3 regions of the Streptomyces sp. AM8-1-1 genome follow, and region 1 is predicted to be linked to each of the others. Evidence: riboswitches for the same ligand, from Rfam matches in the RefSeq annotation. Region 1 holds a riboswitch; each other region holds the start of a gene.

Region 1 (9,875 bases):
CGTGATCAGGAAGCCGAAGCCCACGGTCACGGCCGACACCCCGAGGGGCAGCATCAGCAGGGCGTCGAACCCGCGGACCAGCCTGCCCGCCCGTCGGGTGAGCGCGGCCGCGGCGAGGCCGCCGACGGTCACGGCGATGCCGGTCGCGACGAGCGCGTACTCCAGGGAGTTCCACACGGCCTCGACGGGCGGCACGAGGAAAGTGCCGCCGGACGCGTCGAGGGAGCCGAGCGCCCGGTAGTAGCCGAAGCCGTAGCCTCCGGGTCCGTCGAGCGAGCGCTCGACGAGGACGCCGAGCGGGACGAGCAGGAGCAGCACGATGGTGGCCAGCACCCCGCCGAGCAGGGCCCACTGGCCCGCGCCGCGCGGGCGGCGGGCGGTCCGTGCCGGGTCCACGAGCCGCAGTGCGGCCTCCCGCCGCCGGACCGTCCACGCATGCACGGCGAGCACGATGCCGACCGCGGCGAACTGGACGAGGGTCAGTACGGCAGCCGTCGACAGGTCCAGCAGCTGGGCGGTCTGCCGGTAGATCTCCACCTCCAGGGTGGAGTACGACGGTCCGCCGAGGATCTGGACGACACCGAAGGAGGTGAAGGTGAAGAGGAAGACCATCAGGGCCGCCGCCGCCAGGGCGGGCGCAAGCGCGGGCAGCGTGACGCGTCGCCAGGCGGCGAAGCGTCCGGCGCCCAGTACCCGCGCGGCCTCCTCCTGCCGCGGGTCGAGCTGTGCCCACAGCCCGCCCACCGTGCGTACGACGACGGCGTAGTTGAAGAAGACGTGCGCGAGGAGGATGGCCCACACGGTGGTGTCCAGCCGGATGCCCCACAGTTCGTCGAGGAGCCCGCCGCGACCGAGCAGCGCGAGGAACGCGGTGCCGACGACGACGGTCGGCAGCACGAACGGCACCGTGACCGCCGCTCGCAGCGCCCCCTTGCCGGGGAAGTCGAACCGCGCGAAGACATACGCGCCGGGCAGCGCGATCAGCAGCGTGAGCGCGGTGGACGCCAGCGCCTGCCAGGTGGTGAACCAGAGCACGCGCTGCATGTCGGCGCGGCCGAGCACCTCACCGATCCGCCCGAACTGCCAGACACCGTCGATCTCCAGGCCGCGTCCGACGATGGCGACGACGGGGTAGGCGAAGAAGAGCGCGAAGAACGCGACGGGCACGGCCATCAGGCCGAGCCGCGTCGCGCTCCCGCGCAGCGCGGTCCCGCGGGCCCGCGGCCCGCGGTCCGTCGCCCCGCGGTCGGGCTTCGTTACTTCACTACGAGTGAGGACCACGACTGAACCCACTGCTCACGGTTCTCGGCGATCTTGTCGGGGGCGACGGTCTCCGGCTTGTCGACGACCGCGCCGAACGTGGTGAACAGTGCGGGCAGCTTCGCCCCCTCGACCACCGGGTTGACGAACATGTTCAGCGGCATGTCCTCCTGGAACTGCCGGGAGACCAGGAAGTCCAGCAGCGCCTTGCCGCCCTCCTCGTTCTTCGCGCCGTCAAGCAGTCCGGCGAACTCGATCTGACGGAAGCAGGTCCCCGTGGCGACACCCGTGGGCGCCTCCTTCGGCTGCGGCTTCGCGAACAGCACCTCGACCGGCGGGCTGGAGGCGTACGAGACGACGAGGGGCCGGTCCGCCTTGGCCTTCTTGCCGCCGGCCGAGCCGGAGAACTCCTCGTTGTACGCCTGCTCCCAGCCGTCGACGACCTTCACGCCGTTGGCCTTGAGCTTCTTCCAGTAGTCCTGCCAGCCCACGTCCCCGTACTTCCCGACGCTGCCGAGCAGGAAGCCGAGGCCGGGCGAGGACGTCGCCGCGTTCTCGGTCACGAGCAGGTTCTTGTACGCGGGCTTGATCAGGTCGTCGAACGACTGCGGCGGCGCCAGCTTCTTGTCCGCGAAGTACTTCTTGTCGTAGTTGACACAGATGTCGCCGGTGTCGACCGGCGTGACACGGTGCTTGTCCTTGTCGAGCTGCACCTCGTCGCGCACCTGGCCGAGGCCCTTGGCCTCGTACGGCGTGAAGAGAGAGTTGTCGAGCGCACGGGAGAGCAGGGTGTTGTCGACGCCGAAGAAGACGTCGCCCTGCGGAGAGCCCTTGGTCAGGATCTCCTTGTTGAGCGCGGCACCCGCGTCACCGCTCTTGAGCACCTTGACCGTGTAGCCGGTCTGCCGGGTGAACTCCTTCAGCACGGCGTCGGACGCGGCGAAGGAGTCGTGACTGACGAGGGTCACGGTCTTGGACTTCGTGGCGCCGGACGAGGAGTCCTCGGACTCTCCGCCGCAGGCCGCGAGGGTACTCACGCCTATCGCCGCGGCCACCGCGGTGACCGTGATCTTCCTGGTGGTGCTCACTGAATTCCTCCTGGGGGTGACCAGGAAGAGACGCGGCCCTGCCCGGTCTCCGAAGAGATCCGGGCAGGGCGCAACAGCTTGAGTAACGACCGAACTTCCTACCCAGAATGACCTGGGCAAGGTTCAGAGGGTCTGCGGCCTGACGGTGCCGCACTCTCAGCGCTGTGGCGCTCCCCTGTCGGAATATGAAAATGTTCGAGCCCAGCCTACAAGGTCACCGCTCGGAGGCAGCGAGCTGTCCACAGGCTCCGTCGATCTCCTGACCACGGGTGTCACGGACGGTCACCGGAACACCATGGGCGGCGATCGCCTCGACGAACGCCTTCTCGTCCTCGGGACGGGAGGCGGTCCACTTGGACCCGGGCGTCGGATTGAGCGGAATCAGGTTCACATGGACCCGCTTGCCCTTGAGCATCCGGCCCAGCAGATCCCCGCGCCACGCCTGGTCGTTGATGTCGCGGATCAGCGCGTACTCGATGGAGATGCGACGGCCCGACTTCTCGGCGTACTCCCAGGCGGCGTCCAGCACCTCACGCACCTTCCAGCGCGTGTTGACCGGGACGAGGGTGTCACGCAGTTCGTCGTCCGGGGCGTGCAGGGAGACGGCGAGACGGCACTTGAAGCCCTCGTCGGCGAAGCGCAGCATCGCGGGCACCAGACCGACGGTCGACACGGTGATCCCGCGCTGCGACAGCCCGAGCCCGTCCGGCTCGGGGTCGGTGAGCCGCCGTACGGCGCCGACGACGCGCTTGTAGTTCGCGAGCGGCTCGCCCATCCCCATGAAGACGATGTTCGACAGCCGCGCGGGACCCCCGGGCACCTCGCCGTCGCGCAGGGCACGCATGCCGTCGACGATCTGGTGGACGATCTCGGCGGTCGACAGATTGCGGTCGAGCCCGGCCTGCCCGGTGGCGCAGAAGGGACAGTTCATCCCGCAGCCGGCCTGCGACGAGATGCACATGGTGACGCGGTCCGGGTAGCGCATCAGCACGGACTCGACGAGCGTCCCGTCGTGCAGACGCCACAGGGTCTTACGGGTGGTGTCGTCGTCGCAGGAAATGTGCCGCACGACGGACATCAGGTCGGGCAGCAGCTCGGAGGCGAGCTTCTCGCGCGCGGCGGCCGGGATGTCGGTCCACTGGGCGGGTTCATGGGCGAACCGCGCGAAGTAGTGCTGCGAGAGCTGCTTGGCGCGGAAGGGCTTCTCGCCGATCGCGGCGACGGCGTCCTTGCGCTCGGCGGGCGTGAGGTCGGCGAGGTGCCGCGGGGGCTTCTTGGCTCCGCGGGGCGCGACGAAAGTGAGTTCTCCGGGCTTGGGCATGGTGGTACCAGTGTCGCAGACGGGTTGCCGTGGCCGGACTGGTCGCCCGCGGAGGAGGACGGCACGCTCCATCGGCCGGTGCGGCCCGTCCTCGGACGGCCCGGCTCCCGGTGCATCGGCGCCGGCGCGGCCGGGCGTGCCCCCGTGCAGGGTGGGCGATCAGCAGTCGCGGCGGGCTGCGAGCGGCACCCCGTTGCCGGGCTTGAAGCTGCCGCAGCGGCAGCCTCTACCGTCCTGACCAGGGCCGGAGAGACCGGCCCGACGAGTCCGGCGAGGGAGGCGGGCGATGGGCTGGCCTATCGCGGAGGTCACCCGGATGTCGGGCGGGACGGCACGGACCCTTCGGCACCACGACGAGGTCGGGCTGCTGCCACCCGCGTGGATCGGGACGAACGGCCACCGCTACGGCATACGTCACCGCTCGCCTGAGCTGAAGCAGGCGGGGCGCCGGGGGCACCGGGCCCGACAGGCGCGCGAGCCCCGCGGACACGCGAGAAGGCCAGATCGCACCCCCGTACGACCTGGCCTTCTCTCCGGTGAGCCGACCGTCCGCTCAGCAGACAGGCACTCCCGGGACCTGGTTGTCCGGCGAGCTCAGGTAGATGTTGGTCATGTAGCCGCCGTACTGCGGCAGGTACGCCCACCAGTCGTTCAGGTAGGGCGGCACGCTGACCTGCTGGCCGCGCTTCTGGCAGCCGACGAGGACTTCCACCCCGGCCGGGAGCGTGGTGAGCGGCGACGCCGCGGTGGTCGCCTGGGTGCGGAGGCGCACGCCGCTGCCCCAGGTGCCGATCCAGGTGCCCGCCGGGCGGGAGGCGCCGGGCACGTTCAGTGACCGGGTCAGCCGGCCCAGGTCCGTGTAGGCCTTGCCGTACGCGGTGCCGCTCGGGTGCAGGGTGTACGCGGCCACGATGGAACGGTCACCGGAGCCGACGACGCCCGTCGTGTGCAGCGCCGGGCGGGACAGGTCCACGGCGTTGATCCCGGCGGCCGACCGGACGGCGGTCGCCGCCGCGGCCGTCTGCTTGCCGGCGCCGGCCGGTGCCTTCGCCGCCGCGCCCGCGGGTGCCGTGCAGCCGCCCGAGCTGAAGCCCGACCAGCCCTGCTTCACGGCCCAGGGCCGGTTGAAGGCCCCGGCGATGCCGAAGTGCTGGTCGTAGCCGTCGGTGGCGCAGCGCGTCGACTGGCGCAGGTTGCCCATCATGTAGTCGCGTACGGACGCCGGGGCGGAGTCCAGCAGATAGCGGTAGATCTTCACGGTGTCGCGGGCCGACAGAGCCGTGTAGCCCCAGAATCCGGGGTGGCTCGCCGGGGGCCGGGCAGTGTCGGTGAGGCCGAGGCGCGGCACCATGCGGTCGATGATGGCGCCGCCGCCGTTGTTCGCCCAGAAGGTGCTGGCCGCGTTGTCGTCGCTGCTCCGCAGCATCGCGTCGACACGGGCCCGGTCGGTCGCCGAGAGGTCGCCGGGCTGGCGGTTCCACAGCAGGTCGAGCGCGATGAGCAGCTTCACCACGGACGCCGACCGGAACTGGGCGGCGCTGTTCACCTGCTCGGTGAAGGTGCCCGTCTGCCGGTCGAAGACCGCGACGCCGGCGGTGACCCCCGCGGGCACATCGACCTGGGCCGCGCGGGGCGCCGGCTTCTCGGGCGGCGCGGCGGACGCCGCCGAGGTGGTGGACATCAGCGCCGCCAGGCCCACCGACAGCAGCCCGGCCCAGGTGGCGCGGCGGGCCGTACGCGATCCCGGGGCTCTCGTGTCCCCGGTACGTCGTGAGCGGCGTGGCAGAGCGCGGACGAGTCCGGATCCGAGATGACGAGCCATGGTGGTGGTACCTCCGAGAGGTGAAGCCGATGCCGGCATGAGGGCGGAATCGGGGGAAGGAGTGTTCGCGAGGTGGGGAGCGCCGCCGCGGGCGGGGTCGCTCGGCCGGTCGTGGGCGGTCCCTGCGCGAGATCACGGGCAGCGCAGGCCGAGCGGCGGAGCCGGCCCGCGTCGTACCGACGTGTCACGGCCCGTAGCACCGCGGAACGTGATGTGTCACGGCCCGTAGCACCGCGGGACAAGACGTGTCACGGCCCGTAGCACCGCGGGACCAGACGTGTCACGGCCCGTAGCACTGCGGGACCCCGGGCAGCCAGTTGTCCGGGTGCGAGATCCAGTAGCTCGCCATCCACCCGTCGAAGCCCCGGGTCCGGTTCTCCACGAAGACCCAGTTCGGGTTGGTGCCGACCGTCTCGCCCCGCGTCTGGCAGGTCACTTCGAGCTGGTCGCCCGGCTGCGCCTGACCGATCACCCGCGGGCAGTTGCCGGGCGAGGGGAACTCGGGGCAGCGGAAGCCCGGGGCCGAGTCCTTGCGGATGTTCACATCCGTCGCCCAGGTGGTGAAGACCGGCCCCGCGGCACGCTGTTCGGCAGTCGCCTGGGCGGGCGCGGCGCCCACCGTCATGGCGAGTGCGCACAACACCGCCGCCGCGCCGCCCAGTCGGGCGCCGCGCCTTGCTGATTTGTTCACCATGTCGTCCCCTTCGGACCGTTCGGACGCGTGCCCGTCACGGGTTCGTGGTCGGTCAGGTGCGTTGTCCGCACCACCGGGGGGACGGGCGCACACGCCGCGCCGTATGAGGACGGGGCGAAGAAACATTTGCTGCCGGGACGGTCATACGCCGGGGCACCGAGTCCCGTCTGTGAGGCGGAAGCGGATGCCACCGGGCCGCGAGCGACGAGCCCGGTTCTGACCTGACGAGGGGTTCACCATGATGTGGTCACGCAAGAGCACGGACCGGCGCGGCAGCACCATCGCCCGCCGCGGGCTGCGCGCGGCGGGAGTGGCCGCGGTCATCCCGACGGCGTTTCTGATGGGGGCTCAGCCCGCCGCGGCCCACCCGCCGTCGGGGTCGGTCCACGTGTGGGGCAGCGACGTGCGGGTGCGCAGCTGCCAGAGCACGTCGTGCGACCTCGCCACGACGGAACGGCTCACCAATGTGCGGGTCCAGGCGTACTGCCAGGTCGACAACGGCGAGAAGGGCCGGGTGACCGACGGGCGCTACACCAACACCTACTGGGTGCAGGTCATCACTCCCGGCAGGACCCTTGGCTGGATCTCCGCCGTGTACGTCAGCGGAGGCAGCAACAACGGCCCGGTGCCCGGCGCCCCGGTGGACTCGCCGAACGACCCGACCATCGACTGCGAGTACATCTGATCTGCGCCTCCCTCAGTGCGGTGAGCAACACGTGCCCCCGGTACCGCCGTTCACGGCGGTACCGGGGGCAACTTCTTGCCCGGGTCCGTCATATGGCGTGGCGCCGCATCCGGTCTCACGGACAGAGCCCCACACCGGCATACCAAGGAGTCCACCATGTTCAAGCGCCGTGCCCGTCTCACCGCCGCCGGTCTCGCGGTGGGTACCGCCCTCACTCTGTTCGGTGGGGCCGGTACCTCCCAGGCAGCCCCCAGCACCTCCGCGCCGGCTCCCAGCACCGTCCAGGCATCTCCGATCCTGCAGCCGAACAGCAACATCAGGACCGGGCCCGGTACGTCGTACAGAATCCTCAACACCAGCGGGCCGGAGGGAGCCTCGGGAGTGGCGAAGTGCTACGCGCGCGGTGAGCGCGTCACGGCCGGCGGCTACACCACGGACGTCTGGTACCAGGTCACTGTCCACTTCCCCGGCCATACGTACTACTTCGTGTGGGCCTGGGGCGGCAACGTCAACGTCGGCGCGGATCCCGCCCCCGGCCTCGAGGTCTGCCCCTCTTGACCTCACCCCGCTACGCACTTCGCCCCCGGCACCGTGTCCAACGGTTCCAGGGGCGAAGTGCGTTACACGCAGAGGGTGTTCAGCAGATCGGCAGACCTGAGTCGCGCTCGTCGTCGCCACCGCCGACGAGGAAGATCTCGCTCATGTACGACGACGGCGCCATGCCCATGGCCGGGGTCTTGATCCACCAGGTGTGCCAGTAGCCGCCGTAGGTGGCGCGGCCGCCCTTGATCTGGCAGACGGCCCGGATGAACCCGTCATCCGGGGACTTCGCGCTCACCGGTGCATTCGGATCGGGGGCCGAGCGCAGATTGATGTCGGTCCCCCACATCGGGCACTTGTAGGTGCCCGGGTAGCCGGGGTAGGGGGTGCAGGGCGCGGAGTCGGCGGCCTGCGCGGGTGCGGTGAAACCGGGAGCGAGGAGCATCACGGCGGTCAGAGCTGCCGCCGCGATGCCCCTCGAACCGGCTTTGGTGCCGGTCAGCACGTGGGGACTCCCGGCAGCCAGGCGTCCTTGTGGTCGATGTAGATGTTGGTGATGAAGCCGCCGAGCGCCGGGATGTAGGCCCAGGCGTCGTTGCTGTAGCCCTCGGCGGTGACCATGTCGCCGCGCTTCTGGCACGTGACGTTGACGGGCGTCGGCCCGGTGAGGGTGCGGACGACGGCCGCGTTCAGCTTGGCGTCGGCCCGTACGCGTACGGACGTGCCCCAGGTGGTGAAGTTGGTGCCGGGGTTGCCTCCGCCCGGGGTGCACGGCAGGCTCACGCCGCGCTCCGCGAGATACGGGCCGGGGTTCATGCCGCGCGTGCTGGACGTGGAGCTGTGCGCCTCGAAGTGGAGGTGCGGGCCGGTGGACTGGCCCTCGGAGCCCATCCGCGCGATCAGCTGGCCGCCGCTCACCCGCTGGTTGACGGACACGAGCCGCTCGTACATGTGGCCGTACTCGGTGACCGTGCCGTCGTCGTGCCTGATCCGGATCCACTGGCCGTAGCCGCTGGCGGTGCCGGAGACGATGACGGTGCCCGCGCCGGTGGAGTAGATCGGCGTGCCCCGGGTGTTGGCGATGTCGACGCCGTCGTGGCCGGAGTGCCAGCCCTGCGTGACGGTGCCGGCGGTCGGGCAGGAACCGGCGTAGCCGGCGGGCTGGGCCGGCGCGGCCTCGGCCGTGGCGGCGGAGAGCGGGACCAGCGCGGACGCGACGGCCGCGGCTGCCAGCAGACCGAGTGACTTGGTGCGGTTGATCACGGGCATGGCGAATCTTCCTCCGAACAGGGATGGGAAAAAGGTGGGTCGAGGTTCAGTGACGCCGGCGGGCGCCGCTCAGCACTCCGGGACGCCGGGAAGCCAGGCGGCCGGGTCGTCGATGTAGATGTTCGAGATCCACGCCTTGTACTTGGGCAGGTACGACCACACGTTGTTGGTGTAGCCCTCGGCGGTGACGCTCTCCCCGTAGGCCTGGCACAGGACGTCGACGGCCGTGGGGCCGGGCAGACGGGTCACCGGCGGCTTGCCCGTGCCGGCCTCCGGGCGCAGGCCCACGCCCGTGCCCCAGGTCATGAAGCGCTTGGTGTTCGCCGGCGGCTGCTCGTTGTTGGTGATGCGCAGAGCGCCCGCGTACTGGGCGTTCAGCCGTACGTCACTGACCATCACCACGGTTCCGGACTCCCGGGCCTCGACCATCTTGCCGTTACCCAGGTAGATGGCGATGTGGTGCACGGTGTCGTGATTACCGGGGCTCGACGCCCACAGCAGCAGGTCGCCCGGCTCCAGCGGGGCGAGGCCCTGCGCACGGGTGAAGCGGGCACTGGCACCGCTCCACTTGGCCTGGTTCCACGAGCCCTCGGGCAGCGCGATCCCCGCTCCCTGCCAGGCCGCGTACTGCACCAGGTGCGAGCAGTCGAAGCCCTTCACCTTGCTGTCGTGCGCACCGGGACCGCCGCCGGGATAGTCCTGGCCGAAGGTCGGACCGTGGATCGAGCCTCCGCCCCAGGAGTACGGCACCCCCAGCTGCGAGCAGGCGGCGTTCACGATGGCCGCGGCCTGGGCGGACGCCCCGGTCAGAGGACGGCAGTCCGCGGCGGCGGTCATGGTTCGGGCCTGCTGCGGTGACTCGGCCACGGCCACGCCGGTGGTACCGACGGCGGCGAGCAGAACTCCGCCCGCCACCGTCACCAGCGTCCGATTCATGCGGCGCACGTGTGTTCCCCCTCGTTTCGGTTCCACTGCTTCCGGCTGAACTGGAGGCAGCATGCGGTCCCGCCACCCTCGTTCGTCGTAGCCGGTGCCGGTGCGCGGTTCGTGGCGCCGGCCTTCAGTGAGGGGACGGGATCGGGGACCGTTGTGTATGCGTCGAGAGCGGCACGAATTTTGGCGAGCCCCCGCATCCGGTTGCGCTGCACGGTTCCGCGGTGCGCGCCGAGCCGCTGACCTGCGACGTCGTGGCTCAG
Region 2 (9,875 bases), 3.8 Mb from region 1:
GCCGACCGCACGCACCAGGCCGAAGTCGGCGACCTTGACCCGGCCGTCGTCCCCTATCAGCACGTTCTCCGGCTTCATGTCCCGGTGGACGAACCCGGCCCGGTGGGCAGCGCCGAGCGCGGCGAGCACGGGCTCCAGGATGTCCAGCGCGGCCCGCGGCTGGAGCGCTCCGCGCTCGCGCAGGACGTCGCGCAGGGTGCAGCCCGCCACGTACTCCATGGCCAGATAGACGTACGCACCTTCGGCGCCCTGGTCGAAGACCCCCACCACATTGGGGTGGGAGAGCCGGGCGACGGACTTGGCCTCACGGATGAACCGCTCCACGAAGGAGGCGTCCGTCGCGAGGGCGGGGTGCATCACCTTGAGGGCGAGTTCCCGGTCGAGTCTGGTGTCGACCGCCCGGTAGACCGTGGCCATACCGCCGACGGCGATACGCGCGTCGACGCGGTAGCGGCCGTCGAGCAGCTGCCCGACGAGGGGGTCCTTGAGGGTCGTGTCCACGCGGGAGATTCTACGAGTCACCTCGGACACCCCTGACGTCCCGGGGCGGGACCGGGGCCGTACTGCAGCCGAGCTGTGACAGCAGACGCGCTTGTGCGGGCCCGCTCCGGTGCGACCGGCTTTCGACGCGGGACGGCGGGCCGGACGGGCGGAGGGGGACGGGGGCGGGGCGCGGTGGGGGTGCGGTGTTCGGGGGGTCGCGCCTCAATCGCGGGCGCGGCGGGAAATCGTCCCTGCGCCTCGATTGGCGGCGGGGCCGGAGGTCGTCCCTGTGCCTCGATCACCGGCGGGGCCTGAGCTTGGCCCTGCGTGGGGAGGGCGATGTCGGACCGGCCGGCGTTCGAGGACGACGCCTGCGCCGCATGGGGCCGGGCTGGGTGGGTGCGGCTCCTTGCGGGGGCGCTGCCCCCGGGCCCCCGCGCCTCAATCGCCGGCGGGGCTGGATGGTGTCCCCGTGCCTCGACCGTTGGCCGGGTTTGGTGTGGCCCCCGCCCGCCTCGACCGTCGGCCGGATTCGGTGCGGCCCCCGGGCCTGGTGCGCCCCCCGCCTCGATCCCGGCGGGGCCTCATGCGGCCCCGCCGACAGACCCTCCCGTACGCGTCAGAACGCCGGGCGTTCCGGGTCCAGGTGGGCTCGGCCCTCCTGGGGCGATGATGCCTCGGCGAAGTGGCGGCGGGGGATGCGGCCCGCGCGGTGGGCCAGGCGGCCCGCCTCCACCGCGTGGCGCATCGCCTCCGCCATCAGGACCGGCTCCTGCGCCCGGGTGACCGCCGACGCCAGCATCACCGCCGTGCAGCCCAGCTCCATCGCCAGCGCCGCGTCGGACGCCGTGCCCGCGCCCGCGTCCAGGATCACCGGCACGCGCGCGTGCTCGACGATCAGCTGGAAGTTGTGCGGGTTGCGGATGCCGAGGCCGGAGCCGATGGGGGAGCCCAGCGGCATGATCGCCGCGCAGCCCACGTCCTCCAGCTTCCGCGCGAGCACCGGGTCGTCGTTGGTGTACGGCAGGACCGTGAATCCGTCGTCGACCAGGGTTTCCGCCGCGTCGAGCAGCTCGATCGGATCGGGCAGCAGCGTGCGCTCGTCCGCGACGACCTCGAGCTTCACCCAGTCCGTCCCGAGCGCCTCGCGCGCGAGCCGGGCGGTCAGGACGGCCTCGCCCGCGGTGAAGCAGCCGGCCGTGTTGGGCAGGACGCGGATGCCGAGCCGGTCCAGGACGGAGAGCACGGAGCCCTGGACCGTCGCGTCCAGCCGGCGCATCGCGACGGTGGTCAGTTCGGTGCCGCTCGCGATCAGGGAGCGTTCCAGGACGTCGAGGCTGGGCGCACCGCCGGTACCCATGATCAGCCGGGAGTTGAAGGTGGTGTCACCGATGGTGAGACGGTCGTCGGCCATGGCTGATCAGCCTCCCTGGACTGCGGTGAGGACCTCGACACGGTCGCCGTCGTCGAGCAGGGTGCCCGCCCATGCGCTGCGCGGGACCACCGCCTCGTTGACGGCGGCGGCGACGCCGGACCGGGCGGGGGTCAGCTCCGTGACCAGGGTGTCGAGTGTGGTTCCGGTGGCGAGCACCCTGGCCTCGCCGTTGACGGAGACGTTCATGCGGGCTGCTCCTGGGAGACGGCGGAGAAGCGGCGAGGGGTGAAGGGGCGGGCCTCGTCGGGGAGTGAGCCGGAGACCAGGACCGCGGCCATCACATCGCCGGTGACGGGCGTCAGGAGAACCCCGTTGCGGTGGTGACCGGTGGCCAGATGCAGGCCGGGCAGCGCGGTCGGTCCGAGCAGCGGCGCGTTGTCGGGGGAGGCGGGGCGCAGCCCGGCGCGGGTCTCGGTGAGCGGCAGCTCCGTGATGCCGGGCACCAGCTCATGGGCGTCGCGCAGCAGCTCGTACACACCGCCCGCGGTGACCGTGGTGTCCCAGCCCAGCTCCTCGCTCGTCGCGCCGACGACCAGCTCGCCGTTCTCACGCGGCACCAGATAGACGTCGCTGCCGCGGACCACCGCACGGACGGTCCTGGACAGGAAGGGCGCGTACGCGGGCGGCACGGTCAGCCGCAGGACCTGGCCCTTCACCGGACGGACGGGAGGCAGCACATCCGCCGGGACCCCGTTCAGCCTGCCGCTCAGGCTGCCGCCGGCGAGCACCACCTGGTCGGCGGTGAGCTCCTCCCCGTCGGCGAGGACGACACCGGCCGCCCGGTCGCCCGTGACCGACAGCCGTTCCGCCCAGCCGTGGCGGAAGACCACCCCCGCCCGCTCGCACGCCGTGACCAGCGCGGACGCGAGGCGGCGCGGGTCGACCTGGTGGTCACCGTCCACCCGCAGACCGCCGCGGACACCGGGAGCGAGCATCGGCTCCAGGCGCCGGCACTCACGGCCGGTCAGCCATTCCGAGGCGAGTCCGGAACGCCGTTGCAGGGCGTGCAGTTCCCGCAGATGGGCGCGGTCGTCGGCGTCGAGCGCGACGGCGAGGGTCCCGCAGGCGCGGTATCCGACGCCCTGCCCGCTCGCCTCCTCCAGCTCGGCGACGAACGCCGGATAGCGCTGTGCGGACGCGACGTTGAGCGCGAGCAGCGTCTGCTCGCCGTAGTGCAGTTCGGTGACGGCCGCGAGCATGCCCGCGGCGACCTGCGCCGCGCCGCCGCCCGGCTCCGGATCGGCGACGGTGACGGCCAGTCCGCGCTGGGCCGCGCGCCAGGCCGTGACAAGTCCGATGATTCCGCCCCCGACGACGAGAACGTCTGAGGCGCGCGTTCCTGGGATACGCGACATGGGCGTCCAGCCCCTCCCTTCGCCGGCATGACCCGGATCAGGTTCGTACGGTCGGAGGCCGTCCAGCCTCCCTCTCAGCCCGGTGCGTCCGGACTCCCGCGAGTGTCTTACGGTGTCCACCCTAACCCCGGGCCCGGTGTCGGGTTAAGGGAGCGACGGCTTCCCAAGGCCTGCGGTACAGGAGGTGTGTTCGATGGCGGGATCGCTCGACGGAGTCGTTCTGGTGCCGGTCGCGGACCAGGCTCCGGGTCAGGTCGGCACCCGTACCCGCTTCACGTACCACGAGCGGGACGGGCACATCTGGGCCGAGTACGCGGGCGGCGACGTGATCCGCGGGCATCTGGTGGGCACCCGTCAGGGGGACCGGATCGACTTCCGCTATGTGCAGTTGAAGACGGACGGCCGTACCGCGTCCGGGCACTGTGTCTCGACGGTCGCCGAGCTGCCGGACGGCAGACTGCGCCTGGAGGAGAGCTGGGAGTGGGAGTCGCAGGAGGGCAGCGGGACGAGCGTCGTGGAGCAGCCGCTGTCCTGACGAGCTGTCAGATGGGGTCGCCGGATGCGTAAGGTTGACGGGTGAGCGAGCAGCAGACACAGCAGGCGCGGCGCGTGGTGATCGTCGGAGCCGGGATGGCGGGCGTGCAGACCGCCGTCGCCCTGCGCGAACAGGGCTTCACCGGTCCGGTCACCCTCATCGGCGCCGAACCCCATCAGCCGTACGACCGTCCCCCGCTGTCCAAGGCCGTCCTCCTCGGCAAGTCGGAAGGATCGGCCTTCGACGTCGACTTCGAGGCCCTCGGCATCGGGCTGCGGCTCGGCTGCGAGGTGATGGGCGTCCGTCCGCAGGAGCACGAACTGGACACCGAGGCCGGGCCCGTCCCGTACGACGTCCTGGTCGTCGCCAGCGGCGCCGAGCCCGTCCACCTGCCGGGGGCCGCTTCGGTGCCCGGCGTCCATCTGCTGCGCACCCTCGACGACGCCGCCCGGCTGCGCCCCGTGCTCGCCCGGCAGCACGACATCGTGGTCGTCGGCGCGGGCTGGATCGGCGCGGAGTTCGCGACGGCGGCCCGAGAGGCCGGCTGTGCGGTCACCGTCGTCGAGGCCGCGGACCGCCCGCTCGCCGGCGCACTGCCCGCCGAGGTCGCCGCCGCGATGACCGACTGGTACGCGGAGTACGGCATCGAACTGCTCACGGGCTCCCGGGTGGAGGAGATCGAGCCCGGCACGGTGATTCTCTCGGACGGCAGACGGCTCGCCGCCGGGGCCGTCGTCGTCGGCATCGGCGCACGGCCCGCCACCCGGTGGCTCACCGGCTCCGGCATCGCGCTCGGTCCGGACGGCGCGATCACCGCCGACGAGTATCTGCGCACCTCGCTGCCCGATGTGTACGCCGTAGGCGACTGCGCCTCCTTCCCGTCCGCCCGCTACGGGCAGCGGCTGCTCGTGCACCACTGGGACAACGCCCTCCAGGGACCGCGCACGGTCGCCGCCAACGTCATCGCGGAGGACCTCGGCGAACCCGCGCAGATCTACGACCCCGTCCCGTACTTCTGGTCCGAGCAGTTCGGCCGGTTCGTGCAGTACGTGGGCCACCACGCCGTCGCCGACACGTTGGTGTGGCGCGGCGACCCGGCGGGCGTCTCCTGGTCGGTGCTGTGGCTGCGGGACGGTGCGCTCGTCGCCCTGCTCGCGGTGGGCAGGCCGCGCGATCTGGCACAGGGCCGCAAACTCGTCATGACGGGCACACGGCTGGATCCGACGGCGGCCGCGGACCCCTCGGTCCCTCTGAAGGCCGCTTCGCTGTGAGCAGGCTCTCTCCCGACAGTTCCTCGCTGACCTGCGCATTCTCCCCGATTCCGGGCTGATCGGGGCGTTCGTGTGCGGGGCAGCGCTACCCACTGTCAGTCCCAGATGGCAGGCTTGTCCTGTGACCGAGATTGACGCAAAGATCGATGCTCTCGTCCCCGCCTGGCTCACCCTCCCCGACATCGCGGAAATGCTCGATGTCGAGGTGACGCGCGTCCGGCAGCTGGTCAAGGAGGGCCAGCTGATCGCGGTGCGCCGAGGTGAGAACCGGGTGCTCCAGGTTCCCGCCGCCTTCATCAGCGGCGAGAAGGTCGTCAAGGGCCTCTCCGGCACCCTGACGCTCCTGAGGGACGACGGCTTCTCCGACGAAGAGATGCTGGAGTGGCTCTTCACCCCCGACCCGACCCTGCCCGGCACCCCCGCGCAGGCGCTCAGCGAGAATCGCGGCACGGAGGTGAAGCGCCGGGCCCAGGCGCTCGCCGTCTGACGCCCTGAAGACACCATCAAGCGGTGTGCGGGCAGGGCCGAAGGGTCCTGCCAGCACACCGCCGACCCGCCCCGGGGGGAAATCGCCATGTCCACGGCTCGCGCTCTGCTGTCCGACGCCCGGCTCTATCTGTGCACGGACGCCCGCAAGAAGCAGGGCGACCTCGCCGCTTTCCTGGACATGGTGCTCGCCTCCGGGGTCGACATCGTGCAGCTGCGCGACAAGGGCATGGAAGCGGCCGAGGAGCTGGAACACCTCCAGGTCTTCGCCGACGCCTGCCGCCGGCACGGCAAGCTGCTCGCCGTGAACGACCGCGCGGACGTCGCGCATGCCATCGGCGCCGCGGTCCTGCATCTGGGACAGGGCGACCTGCCGGTCCCGGCCGCCCGCGCCATCCTCGGCGACGACGTCCTCATCGGCCGTTCCACACACGCCGCCTCCGAGGCCGCCGCGGCGGCGGTCGAGCCCGGTGTGGACTACTTCTGCACCGGTCCCTGCTGGCCGACGCCCACCAAGCCCGGCCGGCACGCCCCCGGCCTGGACCTCGTGCGCTCCACCGCCGCACTGGGCACCGACCGGCCCTGGTTCGCGATCGGCGGCATCGACGCGGGCAATCTGGACGAGGTGCTCGACGCGGGCGCCCGCCGGGTCGTCGTCGTCCGGGCGATCACCGAGGCGGCCGATCCCGGGGCCGCCGCCGCCCATCTCGCCAAGCGGATACGCGAGCGCGGAGAGTAGGCCAAGGGCGAACAATCGGTGTCCGATGGGTGGACTCCGGTTGGGTCACCCCCTGGGCGTGGATAACCTGCGAGTATGGCCCTCGGAACAGCTTCCACCAGGACGGACCACGCACGGACGGTGCGTGAGCTGCTCGCGACCGGCAGGACGTCCTACTCCTTCGAGTTCTGGGCGCCGAAAACGGAAAAGGGCGAGCGCAACCTCTGGAACGCTCTGCGCCGGGTCGAGGCGGTCGCCCCCAGCTTCGTCTCCGTGACCTACGGCGCCGGCGGCTCCACCCGCGCCGGCACCGTCAAGGCCACCGAGCAGATCGCCGCGGACACGACGCTCACCCCCGTCGCGCACCTCACGGCGGTCAACCACTCGATCGCCGAGCTGCGGAACATGATCGGCCAGTACGCCGACGCCGGCATCCGCAACATCCTCGCCGTCCGGGGCGACCCGCCCGGCGACCCGATGGGCGACTGGGTCAAGCACCCCGACGGCGTGCGGTACGCGGCCGAACTGGTGCGCCTGATCAAGGAGTCGGGCGATTTCTGTGTCGGCGTGGCGGCCTTCCCGGAGATGCATCCCCGGTCCGCCGACTGGGAGACCGACACCCGGCACTTCGTCGACAAGTGCCGCGCCGGCGCCGACTACGCGATCACCCAGATGTTCTTCAGGGCCGAGGACTATCTGCGGCTGCGTGACCGGGTCGCGGCCGCGGACTGCGCCACCCCGATCATCCCCGAGATCATGCCCGTCACCAGCGTCAAACAGCTCGAGCGGTTTGCCCAGCTCAGCAACGCATCGATCCCTGAGGACCTGAAAGAGAGGATCCTCACGGTCAAGGACGATCCGGCGGCTGTACGCTCCATGGGGATCGAGTTCGCAACGGAGTTCTGCGCGGAGCTGCTCTCCGAGGGTGTCCCCGGACTGCACTTCATTACGCTCAACAACTCCACGGCGACGCTCGAAATCTACGAGAATCTCGGACTGCACGAGCAGTTGTGATCGGTCGTAGCCGACCCGACCGGGGGCGGCGGCCGAAGGAGAGGGGCGGGCATGGGCTGGACGGTCCTCTACGTCGCGTTCGGAATCGTCGCGCTGTGGCTGCTCGGCGAGGTGCTGCTGCAGTACAAGGCGCGGCTGCGCTGGCGGCTGCTGGCCTTCGGCGGATTCCTCTGTGTCGTCTTCGGTGTGCTGCTGCCGTCCGTGGTCGTGATCGCGCTCGGTGCCATCGCCTTCGCCGTCGGACAGACCTATGTGACGCTCTCCTTCCGCCGCGGCTTCTCCACCGGGTGGGCCCTCGGCGGCAGTCCCGGCGCGAGCCGCCGCCGCAAGTCCGGTGGCCGGCAGGGCGAAGCCGCCACGCGTGAGCCCACGCTGGAGGTGTCGGACCTCGCCTACGAGGCTCCCGCCGCCCCCGACCTGGACCCCGAGCCGGTCTACGAGCCGCAGCCGCTGCCCGACGACACCGGGCAGTACGGCGTCTACAGCGACGCGGCCTACGCGGCGATGCAGCAGGACCAGAACGCCCAGAACGCAGACAACTACGGGCAGCCCGCGGGCCGGACCGACGGCCAGTACGACCCGTACTACGGCTACGACCAGCAGCCCACGGGCCAGGACGCCTTCACCGGGCAGTACGACTACGGCACCGGCCAGCAGCAGTACGCCGCGTACTCCGACCCCTACGTGGGCGGCCAGCAGTACAGCACCTACGAGAACTACGACAGCTTCGGCAGCCCGCAGCAGCAGTACACCGATCCGTACTACGCGCAGCCGTCGTACAGCGACACTCCGCCCGGCGGGGTGTGGGTGCCGCAGCAGCGGGACACCGACCAGCAGGTGCCCGGGGAACAGCAGTCGCCGTACGGCTACGACAACGAGTACAACGAGCAGCAGTACCGCTACTGAGGCAGTCGGACCTTCCGAGCCGGCGCCGCCTGCCGTACGCCGGCGCCTCCTGCCTACCCGGCGTCCGCGGCGCCTTACCGCGAGCCGCGGAAGTCCGCGCCCTCCACGATGAGTCCGGCCACGAGTGCCCCCGACATGCCGGCGTGTGCCAGTCCGCCGCCCGGGTGCGAGCGTCCGCCGACCAGATGGAGCCCGGGCAGCCGGGTGCTGTTCGCGGGATGCAGATACCGGCCGCCCAGCCCGGCCAGCGACGGCGCCGGGAGCCCGCCCGTCTCGGCGGGCGTCAGGATCTCGTGCCACAGCGCCCGCGCGCGCAGGTCCTCGACGGCTGTGCCCGCGGCGTCGATCAGCGCTTCCGCGCAGCGCTCGCGCAGGGCCTTGTCCCTCCAGTCGATTGCGCCGCCGTGGCCGGTCACCGTCGCGGTGACGGTGACCGCCTCGTGCGCGTCGTCCGGGCGGGTGCGCGGGTCGTCGGGCCGCAGCACGGTGACCGTGGGCCTCTCGGCGAGACGGCCGCCGAAGACGGCCGCCGCCTCCGCGCCGGTGTCGGGGGAGTGGACCACGCTCCGGTGGACGGCCGCGGCGGGCCGTGCCCCGCGCAGCCCCAGCAGAACGGTGAACCTGCCCGGCAACTGCCCTGCGCCGGGCCCCGCTTGCGGGCGCACGTCGCCGTCCTCCCACAGCTCCTGCCCGGCCGGAAGCGGGATGTCCGCGCCTGCCACCACCTGGTCGGCCTCGGCGACCGCGGCCCCGGCGAGCTCGACACCGGCCGCGCGACCGTCCCGGACGAGGACCGACGTCACCTCCGACCCGAAGACGAACTCCACCTTCCGGGCCAGACAGCGCTCGTACACCGCACGGGCCAACTCCCGCATGCCGCCCGCGACATACCAGCTGCCGAACGTCTGCTCCATGTACGGCAGCAGCGCCGCGCTCGCCGGGGCGTGCCGGGGGTCCAGGCCGTACGCCAGGGCGCAGCCCTCGAAGAGCGCGGCCAGCCTCGGGTCGGCCAGCTCCAGGGCGCCGACCTCGGAGACGGTGGTGGCCTGCCGGGTGCGCAGCATCCTGCGCTGCCGCAGGGCCGGGTAGGGATCGCGGCCCAGCACCTGCCAGTCGTCCCACAGGGGCTCCTCCAGCAGCGGCCGGCGGGAGCGGTCCCAGGCGTCCCGCGCCCGTCCGAGGAAGTCGCCCCACCGCTCACCCGCCCCGGCGCCCAGCGCCGACTCCAGCGCGGAGACGATGCCGGCCCGCGAGGCATTCGGAAGGGTCACCGCGGAGCCGTCGGCGAAGAGGTGCCGGCTCGCTGGATCGACCTCGGTCAGGCCGACGCACCGCTCCAGCGGCTCCTTGCCGGTCTTCAGGAACAAGTCCCGCCAGACGGCGGGCAGATGCAGCAGACCCGGTCCGGTGTCGAAGACGAACCCGTCGCGCTCGAAGGCGCCCAGCGCGCCGCCGTAGGTCGCCGAGCGCTCGTACACCGTCACCCGGTGGCCTGCCACGGCCAGCCGGGCGGCAGCCGCCATGGCGCCCATCCCGGCGCCGATCACCGCAATCCGTGCCATGTCAGGGACTGTATCGGCCGCCTGTGACACTCAGCCCGGTGGGTGGCCGGCCACCGTGGCGGCCAGTCGTTTCTCCTCGCGCCGCTGTGCTCTGCGGCGCAGGAACCTGC
Region 3 (9,875 bases), 1.9 Mb from region 1:
AGCGAGGTAGAGGCGATGGCTGTGCGGGAAGTGTTCGCGGGGATGCCGTGGTGGGTGAAGTGGGTCGCGGTGCCCGTCATCGCTCTGTTCGTCTTCGGTGGCCTGATCACCAGCGTGATCGGCTTTGTGATCGGGTTGCTCTTCAAGCTCCTGGTCTTCGTCGCGCTCGTCGCCGGACTCATCTTTGTCGTACGGAAGTTCATGACATCGTCGAGTTCTCGGAGCGACTGGTAGCCACTGCGGGTCAGGGCGTTAACCCGGGAGGGGGAACGCTCGCCGAACCCCGGGTATCACGGGCGGGCGGCCATTACTGTGGCAGCCCATCCAGCCCGGGGGTGACCTTTGGCCACGGCGACGAACGCCACGACCCCTACGCTCATCGGTTCGGTGCAGCGGGCGTTGAGGCTGCTGGAAGCCGCCGCGTCCCATCGCGAGGGGGCGCCCGCCAAGGTGCTTGCGCGAGAGGCCGCGATTCCCCTGCCGACCGCGTACCACCTGCTGCGGACGCTGACGCACGAGGACTATCTCCGGCGCGAGAAAGGGGTGTTCGTCCTCGGCGGCGCGGTCGGCCGGCTCGCTCTCGGCGAGTCTGTGCAGAATCGTCGCAGCAGGCTCGAGGACGCACTCCGGCACTGGCGGGACGCGATCGGCGTACCGGTCTACTTCGCGCTCTACCGCGAGGGCGAGATCGAACTCGTCGCCATCTCCGACACCCCCTACGCACCCGCCGTCGCGGAGTGGGCGGACTTCCGTGAGACGGGCCATGCGCACGCGATCGGGCAGTGTCTGCTGAGCCAGCTGGACGAGAACGGCCGCCGTGACCATCTGGACCGGCATCCGGTCCAGCCGGTGACCCCCTACTCCGTGTCCGACAGCCGCACGCTGCTGGATCGGCTCGCCACCACGGGCAGGATGCAACCGGTCGTGGAACGCCAGGAATACGCGCTCGGCACGGTCTGCGCGGCCATCCCGGTCGCCACCGGTTCCGGGGCGGCCACGATGGCTATTTCGCTGCCCCTGCACCAGGAAGAGCGACTGCTTCCGGCTATTGAGCAATTGCGCAAGGGAATTGGCGGTCTGCTCGGCGCGCTCGCGTTCTCTATCAGTATCTGAAAAATCACTCCTTGTGGACCTCTGGCGCTTACACCACGATTGTGGCAAGAAGGCCAAGGGGATCGTTCTGGCCGTTTTCAGCAGGCCTCATTCACTGCGGAGTACATGATGCGCGAGTCGGTCCAGGCCGAGGTCCTGATGAGCTTCCTCGTCTCGGAGGAGCTCTCGTTCCGGATCCCGGTGGGGCTCCGCTACGAGACGGACGATCCGTATGCCGTGCGGATGACCTTCCATCTGCCGGGCGACGCACCCGTGACCTGGGCCTTCGGACGCGAGCTGCTGTTGGACGGGATCAGCGGGCCGAGCGGGGACGGCGATGTGCACATCGCGCCCACCGGCGCGGCGGGCCTCGGTGACCTTGCCATCCGGCTCCAAGTGGGCAGCGACCGTGCCCTGTTCCACGTCGGGGCGGCGCCTGTGGTGGCCTTCCTGGACCGCACGGACAAGCTCGTACCGCTGGGGCAGGAGCACCGGTACGGCGACTTCAGGGAATGCCTGGAGAGGGCGCTCGACGGCATCCTCGCCGAGGAGAACGCCGGCTGAGCGCCCCGTCTCACTTCTTGCGACGGCGGCCCTTGCCGCCCCGCCCCGGCGCCGCGCTGTGGGCCGGGGTGTCGCTCTCTCCTGCGGGCAGCCCCGGCCGGTCCGCCGAGACCACCAGCGCCGCCAGAATGGTCGTCACCGGTACCGACGCGACCAGACCGATCGATCCGATGAGGGTCCGTACGATCTCCTCCGCCACCAGCTCACTGTTGGCGACGGTACCGACGCTGCTCTGCGCGATCGAGAACAGCAGGAGCAGCGGCAGCGCGGCACCCGCGTAGGCCAGGACAAGGGTGTTGACGACGGATGCGATGTGATCGCGCCCGATACGGATGCCCGCCCGGTACAGCCCCTTGGCGCCCATGTCCGGGTCGGCCTGGTGCAGTTCCCATACGGCGGACGTCTGGGTCACCGTCACATCGTCGAGGACGCCGAGCGAGCCGATGATGACGCCGGCCAGCAGCAGACCGCTCATGTCGATGTTCGGGTACAGGCCGTGGATCAGGCCGGTGTTGTCGTCGGTGTTGCCGCTCAGGCTCGCCCAGCCGATGAACAGCGAACCGAGAAGCCCGATGAGCAGCAGGGAGATCAGCGTGCCCAGGACCGCGACCGAGGTGCGCGCTGTCAGTCCGTGGCACATGTAGAGCGCGATCAGCATGATGGCGCTCGCTCCGACCACGGCGACGATCAGGGGATTGGAGCCCTGGAGGATCGCGGGAAGGATGAACACGGTCAGGACCGCGAACGAGACGACGAGCGCCAGCAGCGCCATCACCCCGCGCATGCGGCCCACCAGCACCACCACCAGGGCGAAGATCCCGGCCAGCACCGCCATCGGGAATCCGCGGTCCACGTCCGTCACCGAGTACTGGAGGTCGCGCGGGGCGTCGGGGGCATACGCCACCACCACGCCCTGGCCCTTCTTCAACTGCCGTGGAGCGTCCGGCTGGACGATCTCGACGAAGGTGCGGCCCTTGTTCTTGCCGGAGGTGACCTCGACCGTCGCCTTCCCGCAGTCGCCCTGCTGGGAAGCGGCCGCCTCGCGCCCCTCGGGGGTGGTGGGGTCCGCGGTCGGTGGCACCTGTCCGGCGTTCACGTCCTTGCAGTCGACCTTCTCGACCGAGACCACCTTGCCCGACTCGGTCTGACGGTCGAAGCCCACTCCGGTGCGCTCGTGGCCGGGTGCGCCACCCGGCCAGAGCACGAGAAGCCCCACGACCACAGCGGTGGCGAAGGGGATCAGCACGGCCGCGATGACCTTGCGGAGGTGCCGGGAGACAGGTGCGGCGGGGCCATGGGAGTGCGAGTGGCCGTGCGGCTCGGGCGTCTGATGCGGGTCGGGCGGCGATGAGGTCACCGACAGATCATCGCAAGAACGGTTGGGGGCCTCTGTTCAGCGCGCCAGACATGACGCTAGCGTGGAGGCACCTTTGCACACGCGGGAGCTCGGAGCACCGGGCTGAGAGGGCGCTGACCTTCGTCCCAGTGGTGTTTCACGTGAAACACCGTCGGACGGAAGCCGCTGCGTCGACCGCCGAACCTGTTACCGGGTAATGCCGGCGTAGGGAGTAGGTCTCATGACCGTTCAGGATGCACGCACGCCTGCCGCCGACCAGGCGGAGCGCACGCCGGGCTGGCACAAGGGATACGTCGAGGGCTCGCGCCCCGACCTCCGGGTGCCCGTCCGCCAGGTGCACCTCACCAATGGCACGGACGTCACGCTGTACGACACGTCCGGGCCGTACACCGACCCCACCGTCGAGACCGATGTCCGCCGCGGCCTGGCGCCGCTGCGGGAGAACTGGATCATCGGCCGCGGCGACACCGAGGAGTACGCGGGCCGTCCCGTCCGGCCCGAGGACGACGGGATCAAGCACACCTCGCCGCGCGGCGGGCTGCGGAATCTCGACGCGGTGTTCCCCGGCCGCCCGCGCCAGCCCCGCCGGGGCCGGGACGGGAAGGCGGTGACGCAACTCGCGTACGCGCGCCGGGGCGAGATCACCCCGGAGATGGAGTACGTCGCCATCCGCGAGAACGTGCCGGCCGAGGTCGTGCGCGAGGAGATCGCGGCCGGCCGTGCGGTTCTGCCGGCCAACGTCAACCACCCCGAGATCGAGCCGATGATCATCGGCAAGCGGTTCCTGGTGAAGGTCAACGCCAACATCGGCAACTCCGCGGTCACTTCCTCCATCGAGGAAGAGGTCGAGAAGATGACCTGGGCCACCAAGTGGGGCGCGGACACGGTCATGGACCTCTCGACCGGCCGCAACATCCACACCACCCGCGAATGGGTGCTGCGCAATTCCCCCGTGCCGATCGGCACCGTGCCGCTCTACCAGGCTCTCGAGAAGGTGGACGGCAGGGCCGAGGAGCTCAGCTGGGAGATCTACAAGGACACGGTCATCGAGCAGGCCGAGCAGGGCGTGGACTACATGACGGTCCACGCGGGCGTGCTGCTGCGGTACGTCCCGCTCACCGCCCGCCGCAAGACGGGCATCGTCTCGCGCGGCGGCTCGATCATGGCCGCCTGGTGCCTGGCGCACCACAAGGAGTCGTTCCTCTACGAGAACTTCGAGGAACTGTGCGAGATCCTCGCCGCGTACGACGTGACGTACTCCCTCGGTGACGGGCTGCGGCCCGGCTCGATCGCGGACGCCAACGACGAGGCGCAGTTCGCGGAGCTGCGCACCCTCGGTGAGCTCAACACGATCGCCAAGCGTTTCAACGTGCAGACGATGATCGAAGGACCCGGTCACGTCCCGATGCACAAGATCAAGGAGAACATCGACCTCCAGCAGGAGATCTGCGAGGAGGCGCCGTTCTACACGCTCGGCCCGCTCACGACGGACGTCGCTCCCGCGTACGACCACATCACCTCCGGTATCGGAGCGGCGATGATCGCGTGGTGGGGTACGGCGATGCTCTGCTACGTCACGCCCAAGGAGCACCTGGGCCTGCCGAACCGCGACGATGTGAAGACCGGCGTCATCACCTACAAGATCGCCGCTCATGCCGCGGACCTGGCCAAGGGCCACCCGGGCGCGCAGGAGTGGGACGACGCACTGTCGGACGCCCGCTTCGAGTTCCGGTGGGAAGACCAGTTCAATCTGGCTCTCGACCCGGACACGGCGCGGGAGTTCCACGACGAGACGCTCCCCGCCGAGCCGGCGAAGGCCGCACACTTCTGCTCCATGTGCGGGCCCAAGTTCTGCAGCATGAAGATCTCGCAGGACATCCGGCGCCGGCACGGCGACTCGCAGCAGGAGATCGAGGAGGGGATGGCGGAGAAGTCCAAGGAGTTCGCCGCCGCCGGCAACCGGGTGTACCTGCCGATCGCCGAGTGAGCCCCGCGGCTCTCTGACCCGCGGTCCTCCCGTATCCGCGAGGTCGTACGTCCGAGGTGTCCGAGGCGCGCTCCCGCTTTCGCGGGGCGCGCCTCGGGGATCACTCCGGCTGGTGCTCGGGTCCGCCGAAATCCGGGCTGGTGAAGTCCGGACTGGTGAACGTGGGCCGCTGGCCCGCCGTCGAGCCCTCGGCGGGGCTCGAGTAGTCCGGACCGCTGTAGCCGACCTTGGGGATACGGCTCACCGGTCGCGGTGGCTTGCTCGACGTCGGGTCGGCGCTGGGGTCCGCCAGCGCCGCCCGCAGGAAGGGCAGCAGGCCCCGTTCGAGCAGGGCGTGCCGCCAGGCGTCCTTGGCACGTGCCACCTCGTCGGGCAGTTCACCCGTCACCTCTTCCGCGGGCACCTGCGTCGCGCCGTTGCGCAGCGCGGTGAGCAGCAGGGCCACCGCGGCCACCAGGATCGCGGCCGCCGTGAGAGCCCCGAAGAACCAGCCCGCCGAGACCAGGGTCTGCGCGAACGCGGCTGTCGGGCTGAGCGCTTTCAGGATGTAGCCGACGAGCAGGAATATCAGCGCGGCCGTACCGGCGAGCACCGGAGCGAGCACGGCGATGACGGCCGCGAAGCCCGCACCGCTCTCGGCTGCGGCCTCGCCGGTGACCGGCGCCAGCACGGAATGACGTACGGACGCGGCGGCCTTGGGGGCGCGCATCTCCTCGCGGATCTTTGTGTAGTGCTCGTACTCGGCCGCGGCGGCGGTGGTGATCAGCGCCGTCGCGTTGAGTGCCATCGTGCGCAGCTGTTCGGTGTTCAGTCGCTGCCCCACGGCAGCGAGGTCCGGACGGTCATGGGCGTTGCGCAGCGCGTCGTCGAGGATGCGCTCGTACTCGGCGCGGTCCTCGGTCAGCAGGTGCGGAGCGCTGTTCATGTGCATCCCCCGATGCTCCGTAGGGCCGGATTGACCGGGCGAACCGGGCAGTTGGGCGGAAACGGAGGAGAGCCTGCTACGGATAAGCCGATGGTAGAGCGGTTACGGCACGGGGTGACAGGGGGTTTCAGTAAATCGCCTGTCGTGCTCTGCTCAGTTGGGCAGCGGAAGTTGCACGACAAGCAGCTTTCCGGCCATGGTCACGCCGCCGTCCATGGCGATCGCGAGCCCGTCGGCGTACACATGCGGCCCTTCGACGACCGGACGGGCGCCGTCCTCGCCGTCCTCGGTGCCCACTTCGCCGAGCAGATACGGAATGGGGCTGTGGCCGTGCACGACGCGCGTGCCCCCGTATGTGCCTAGCAGTTGGCGGACGGCCTCGGGGCCGCCGTCGTCGCGGAAGGCGAAGCGCTTGGTGAACTTGCGGAACACGTCCCAGCACTCGTCGGCGTCATTACGGGTGATGATCGCGTGGACGGTGTCGTTGACGTCCTCGATCGTGGAGCCGTAGTCGAGGTACGCCGTCGTGTCGGAGTGCAGGAGAAGGTGCCCGTCCTCCTCCACGACCGCGTCGAGGCGGGCCATCCACTGGAGATGGACGTCCTGCAGCCGGTCCATGTCGGACTTCTGGCCGCCGTTGAGCAGCCAGGCGGCCTGGAAGGTGGCGGTGCCCGCACCGGAGTTGACGGGGGTGTCGCCGAACCGCTTGGCGCCGAGGAGCAGCAGTTCGTGGTTGCCCATCAGGGCCTTGCAGTAGCCGCCGGCGGCCGCGGCCTCCGCGGACAGCCGCATGACGAGGTCGATGACGCCGATGCCGTCGGGCCCGCGGTCGGTGAAGTCGCCGAGGAACCACAGACGGGCGTTGCCCGCGGACCAGTTGCCCTCGGTGTCGATGAGGCCCTGCGCGGTGAGGGCGGCGACGAGTTCGTCGAGATAGCCGTGGACGTCGCCGACGACGTAGAGCGGACCGAGGCCGTCTTCGGCCGCGGCGGCTTCCTCCGGATCGACGTGCACCTGCACGGTGTCGCCCGGACCGCCTGCCCTGATCACCGGGAGGTCGCGCGCGGTGGGGGTGTACCCGTCCGGCATCTCGTCCTCGGGCACCGCGTTGCCGGGGTGCGAGGACGGCGCGGCGGGCTGCGGGGGCGGCTGTTCCTCGCGGCTCATGGGCGCCTGCCCCTGGGCCGGCACATAGGCGTGCTGAGCGTGTGTCCCCGAAGGCGCCTCGGCGGGCATCTCCGGAGGCTGCCCCTGCCCATGGGGCGACTGTGACTGCACGGGCACCTGTGCGTAAGGCGGGACACGGAAATCACGCAATGTCTCCGTACGCACCACGGGTCCCTGACCGGCCCCCTGAGTCATCGACCCCTCCACCACCGTCGCGCCGCCGTTCACCTCTCGGCCCAGCCTGGTCGGGGTGGTCCGCGGTGTCGTGCGCCCATCATAGGAATGAGGTCCGCGCTCTGTGACGCACCAGGGGTGGTGAATCCGTCCGCACCCCTGGCACGCCGGTCGTTTCGTCCCCATTCGGAAGGTCTAGTCCGGTGAGGGGGAACGCGGTGCGCTCACCGTCGTCCGCGGATTACGTCGCTGCGAGGACGTCCGGACGATCAGTTCGGTCGGTATCACCTGCTCGACCGGCCGGTCCTCGTCGATTCCCTCGATGGCGTCGATGAGGAGCTGGACGACCGCCGTGCCGATCCTGCGCGGCTTCAGCGAGAGGGTGGTGATGGGCGGCTCGGTCGTGGCGTACACCGTCGACTCGCTGCAGCAGACCAGCAGGAGATCCTCGGGGACGCGCAGTCCGTACCGCCGGGCGGCGGCGAGCAGATCGGTGCCGTTGGGGTCGAAGAGGCCGTAGACGGCGTCCGGCCGGTCCGGCCGCGCGAGCAGCCGGTCGGCTGCGACGGCGCCGGCACACGGGTCGTGCGCGGGGTAGGACTCGTAGACCGGGTCCTGGCCGACCCGCTCGCACCAGTTGAGATACGCGGTCGTGGACAGGCGCGTGTAGGTGTCCGTGGTGGTGCCGGTGAGCAGCCCGATACGGCGGGCGCCGGCGTCGGCGAGATGGTCGAGCAGATCGAGTACGGCGGCTTCATGGTCGTTGTCGACCCAGGCGGTGACCGGCAGGGTGCCTGCCGGGCGGCCGTCGGAGACCACGGGCAGGCCCTGGCGGACGAGCTCGGTGACCACCGGGTCGTGGTCGGAGGGGTCGATGACCACCGTGCCGTCCAGGGCGACGTTCGACCACACGTCGTGGCGGGACGTCGCCGGAAGGATCACGAGGGCATAGCCGCGGGCGAGTGCCGCGGAGGTCGCGGCTCTGGCCATCTCGGCGAAGTACGCGAATTCCGTGAAGGTGAAAGGTTCATCCCCGTACGTCGTGACGGTCAGGCCGATGAGGCCCGATTTACCGGTGCGGAGCGTGCGCGCCGCCGCGGAGGGGCGGTAGCCCAGCCGGTCTGCGACCTCGCGGACGTGCCGGCGCGTGGCGTCCGGGAGCCGGCCCTTGCCGTTGAGCGCGTCGGAGACAGTCGTGATGGAGACACCGGCTGCGGCGGCAACGTCTCGAATGCCTGCACGACCTTGCCGGCTGCCCCGTCGGGATGTGTCCGTCCGGCTCACCTGGTGCTTCCCTGCTGCTGTCATGGCGAGCCGATAGTAGGGCTCGGGCGGGCGGTTGAGCCGGTCGCATATGCCTGAGTTGACAGGCACGTTTCTGCAAGATCATAAGCCACCAACTCCCTTGGAAACCAAGGTAGTTGACGGGTCGGGCAACAGCGTCTCGGGCGTCCGGCGGCATCGGCCTGCCGAATGGCTCATGTTTCGAAGAGGTCTCAACTCACCACTACGGGTGATGCGCGCTACGGAGTGAGCCACAGGCGCACGCCAGGAAAGTGCGCGCTCCCCCCTTTTCCGGGCGGCCATTCGCACCGGCCGGGAATCCTCATAAGGTGAGGAGTATTGGTTCCGATGTGACGGACTCCTCGAGGAGGACCTGCGGTGAGCGAGACGAGCCCCAAGCTGCGCGCCGAGCTGGACGGCATCCCCACGTACAAGCCGGGCAGGCCCGCGGCGGCCGGCGGCCCCGTCGCGTACAAGCTGTCGTCCAACGAGAACCCGTATCCGCCCCTTCCGGGGGTGATGGAGCGCGTGACGGGCGCGGCACACAGCTTCAACCGATACCCGGACATGGCCTGCACCGGCCTGATGAACGAGCTCTCGGACCGTTTCGGGGTGCCCCTGTCGCATCTGGCTACCGGCACCGGTTCGGTGGGTGTCGCCCAGTCCCTGCTGCAGTCCACCTCCGGCCCGGGCGATGAGGTCATCTACGCCTGGCGGTCCTTCGAGGCGTACCCGATCATCACCCGGATCAGCGGGGCGACGCCGGTGGAGGTGCCGCTGACCAGCGGCGAGGTGCACGACCTGGACGCGATGGCCGGCGCGGTCACCGACCGGACCCGGCTGATCTTCGTCTGCAACCCCAACAACCCGACCGGCACGGTGGTCCGCCGGGCCGAGCTGGAACGGTTCCTCGACCGGGTGCCGTCGGACGTCCTGGTGGTGCTGGACGAGGCGTACCGCGAGTTCATCCGCGACCCCGAGGTGCACGACGGCATCGACATCTACCGCGAGCGCCCCAACGTGGCGGTGCTGCGGACCTTCTCCAAGGCCTACGGGCTGGCCGGGCTGCGGGTCGGCTTCGCGGTCGCCCAGGAGCCGGTGGCCGCGGCGCTGCGCAAGACGGCGGTGCCCTTCGGTGTGACGCAGCTGGCGCAGGACGCGGCCGTCGCCTCGCTGCAGGCCGAGGACGAGCTGCTCGGCCGGGTCGGTTCCCTCGTGAGCGAGCGACTGCGGGTGTACGAGAGCCTGGTCAAGCAGGGCTGGACCGTCCCCGAGACCCAGGCGAACTTCGTCTGGCTGAGGCTCGGCGAGCGGACGGTCGACTT

What was found. Region 1 has a riboswitch for thiamine pyrophosphate ahead of RPQ07_RS10340 (thiamine ABC transporter substrate-binding protein). Riboswitches for the same ligand answer to the same signal wherever they lie in the genome.
Region 2: it holds a riboswitch for thiamine pyrophosphate, as region 1 does, so the genes downstream of both, thiO (glycine oxidase ThiO) here and RPQ07_RS10340 (thiamine ABC transporter substrate-binding protein) in region 1, are expected to answer to the same signal.
Region 3: it holds a riboswitch for thiamine pyrophosphate, as region 1 does, so the genes downstream of both, thiC (phosphomethylpyrimidine synthase ThiC) here and RPQ07_RS10340 (thiamine ABC transporter substrate-binding protein) in region 1, are expected to answer to the same signal.

The regions. Positions count from the first base shown of each region.
Region 1 is NZ_CP135086.1:2,318,996-2,328,870, forward strand. It holds gene RPQ07_RS10335 (iron ABC transporter permease) at 1-1,173, opposite strand, end outside; gene RPQ07_RS10340 (thiamine ABC transporter substrate-binding protein) at 1,257-2,348, opposite strand; TPP riboswitch at 2,426-2,535, opposite strand; gene rlmN (23S rRNA (adenine(2503)-C(2))-methyltransferase RlmN) at 2,563-3,669, opposite strand; partial or broken gene RPQ07_RS10350 (MerR family DNA-binding transcriptional regulator) at 3,956-4,078, shown strand; gene RPQ07_RS10355 (hypothetical protein) at 4,223-5,350, opposite strand; gene RPQ07_RS10360 (SH3 domain-containing protein) at 5,772-6,185, opposite strand; gene RPQ07_RS10365 (hypothetical protein) at 6,424-6,870, shown strand; gene RPQ07_RS10370 (SH3 domain-containing protein) at 7,027-7,428, shown strand; gene RPQ07_RS10375 (hypothetical protein) at 7,508-7,915, opposite strand; gene RPQ07_RS10380 (M23 family metallopeptidase) at 7,909-8,679, opposite strand; gene RPQ07_RS10385 (NlpC/P60 family protein) at 8,749-9,615, opposite strand; gene RPQ07_RS10390 (RNA polymerase sigma factor) at 9,612-9,875, opposite strand, start outside.
Region 2 is NZ_CP135086.1:6,116,361-6,126,235, forward strand. It holds gene pknB (Stk1 family PASTA domain-containing Ser/Thr kinase) at 1-501, opposite strand, end outside; gene RPQ07_RS27255 (thiazole synthase) at 1,103-1,897, opposite strand; gene thiS (sulfur carrier protein ThiS) at 1,904-2,104, opposite strand; gene thiO (glycine oxidase ThiO) at 2,101-3,273, opposite strand; TPP riboswitch at 3,271-3,383, opposite strand; gene RPQ07_RS27270 (hypothetical protein) at 3,467-3,808, shown strand; gene RPQ07_RS27275 (FAD-dependent oxidoreductase) at 3,850-5,079, shown strand; gene RPQ07_RS27280 (Rv2175c family DNA-binding protein) at 5,201-5,566, shown strand; gene thiE (thiamine phosphate synthase) at 5,654-6,304, shown strand; gene metF (methylenetetrahydrofolate reductase [NAD(P)H]) at 6,380-7,297, shown strand; gene RPQ07_RS27295 (hypothetical protein) at 7,349-8,203, shown strand; gene RPQ07_RS27300 (NAD(P)/FAD-dependent oxidoreductase) at 8,278-9,765, opposite strand; gene RPQ07_RS27305 (DUF4126 domain-containing protein) at 9,796-9,875, opposite strand, start outside.
Region 3 is NZ_CP135086.1:4,201,215-4,211,089, forward strand. It holds gene RPQ07_RS18940 (DUF5326 family protein) at 22-234, shown strand; gene RPQ07_RS18945 (IclR family transcriptional regulator) at 343-1,113, shown strand; gene RPQ07_RS18950 (SsgA family sporulation/cell division regulator) at 1,222-1,656, shown strand; gene RPQ07_RS18955 (YibE/F family protein) at 1,667-3,013, opposite strand; TPP riboswitch at 3,085-3,241, shown strand; gene thiC (phosphomethylpyrimidine synthase ThiC) at 3,234-5,000, shown strand; gene RPQ07_RS18965 (hypothetical protein) at 5,101-5,931, opposite strand; gene RPQ07_RS18970 (metallophosphoesterase) at 6,079-7,287, opposite strand; gene RPQ07_RS18975 (LacI family DNA-binding transcriptional regulator) at 7,462-8,574, opposite strand; gene hisC (histidinol-phosphate transaminase) at 8,929-9,875, shown strand, end outside.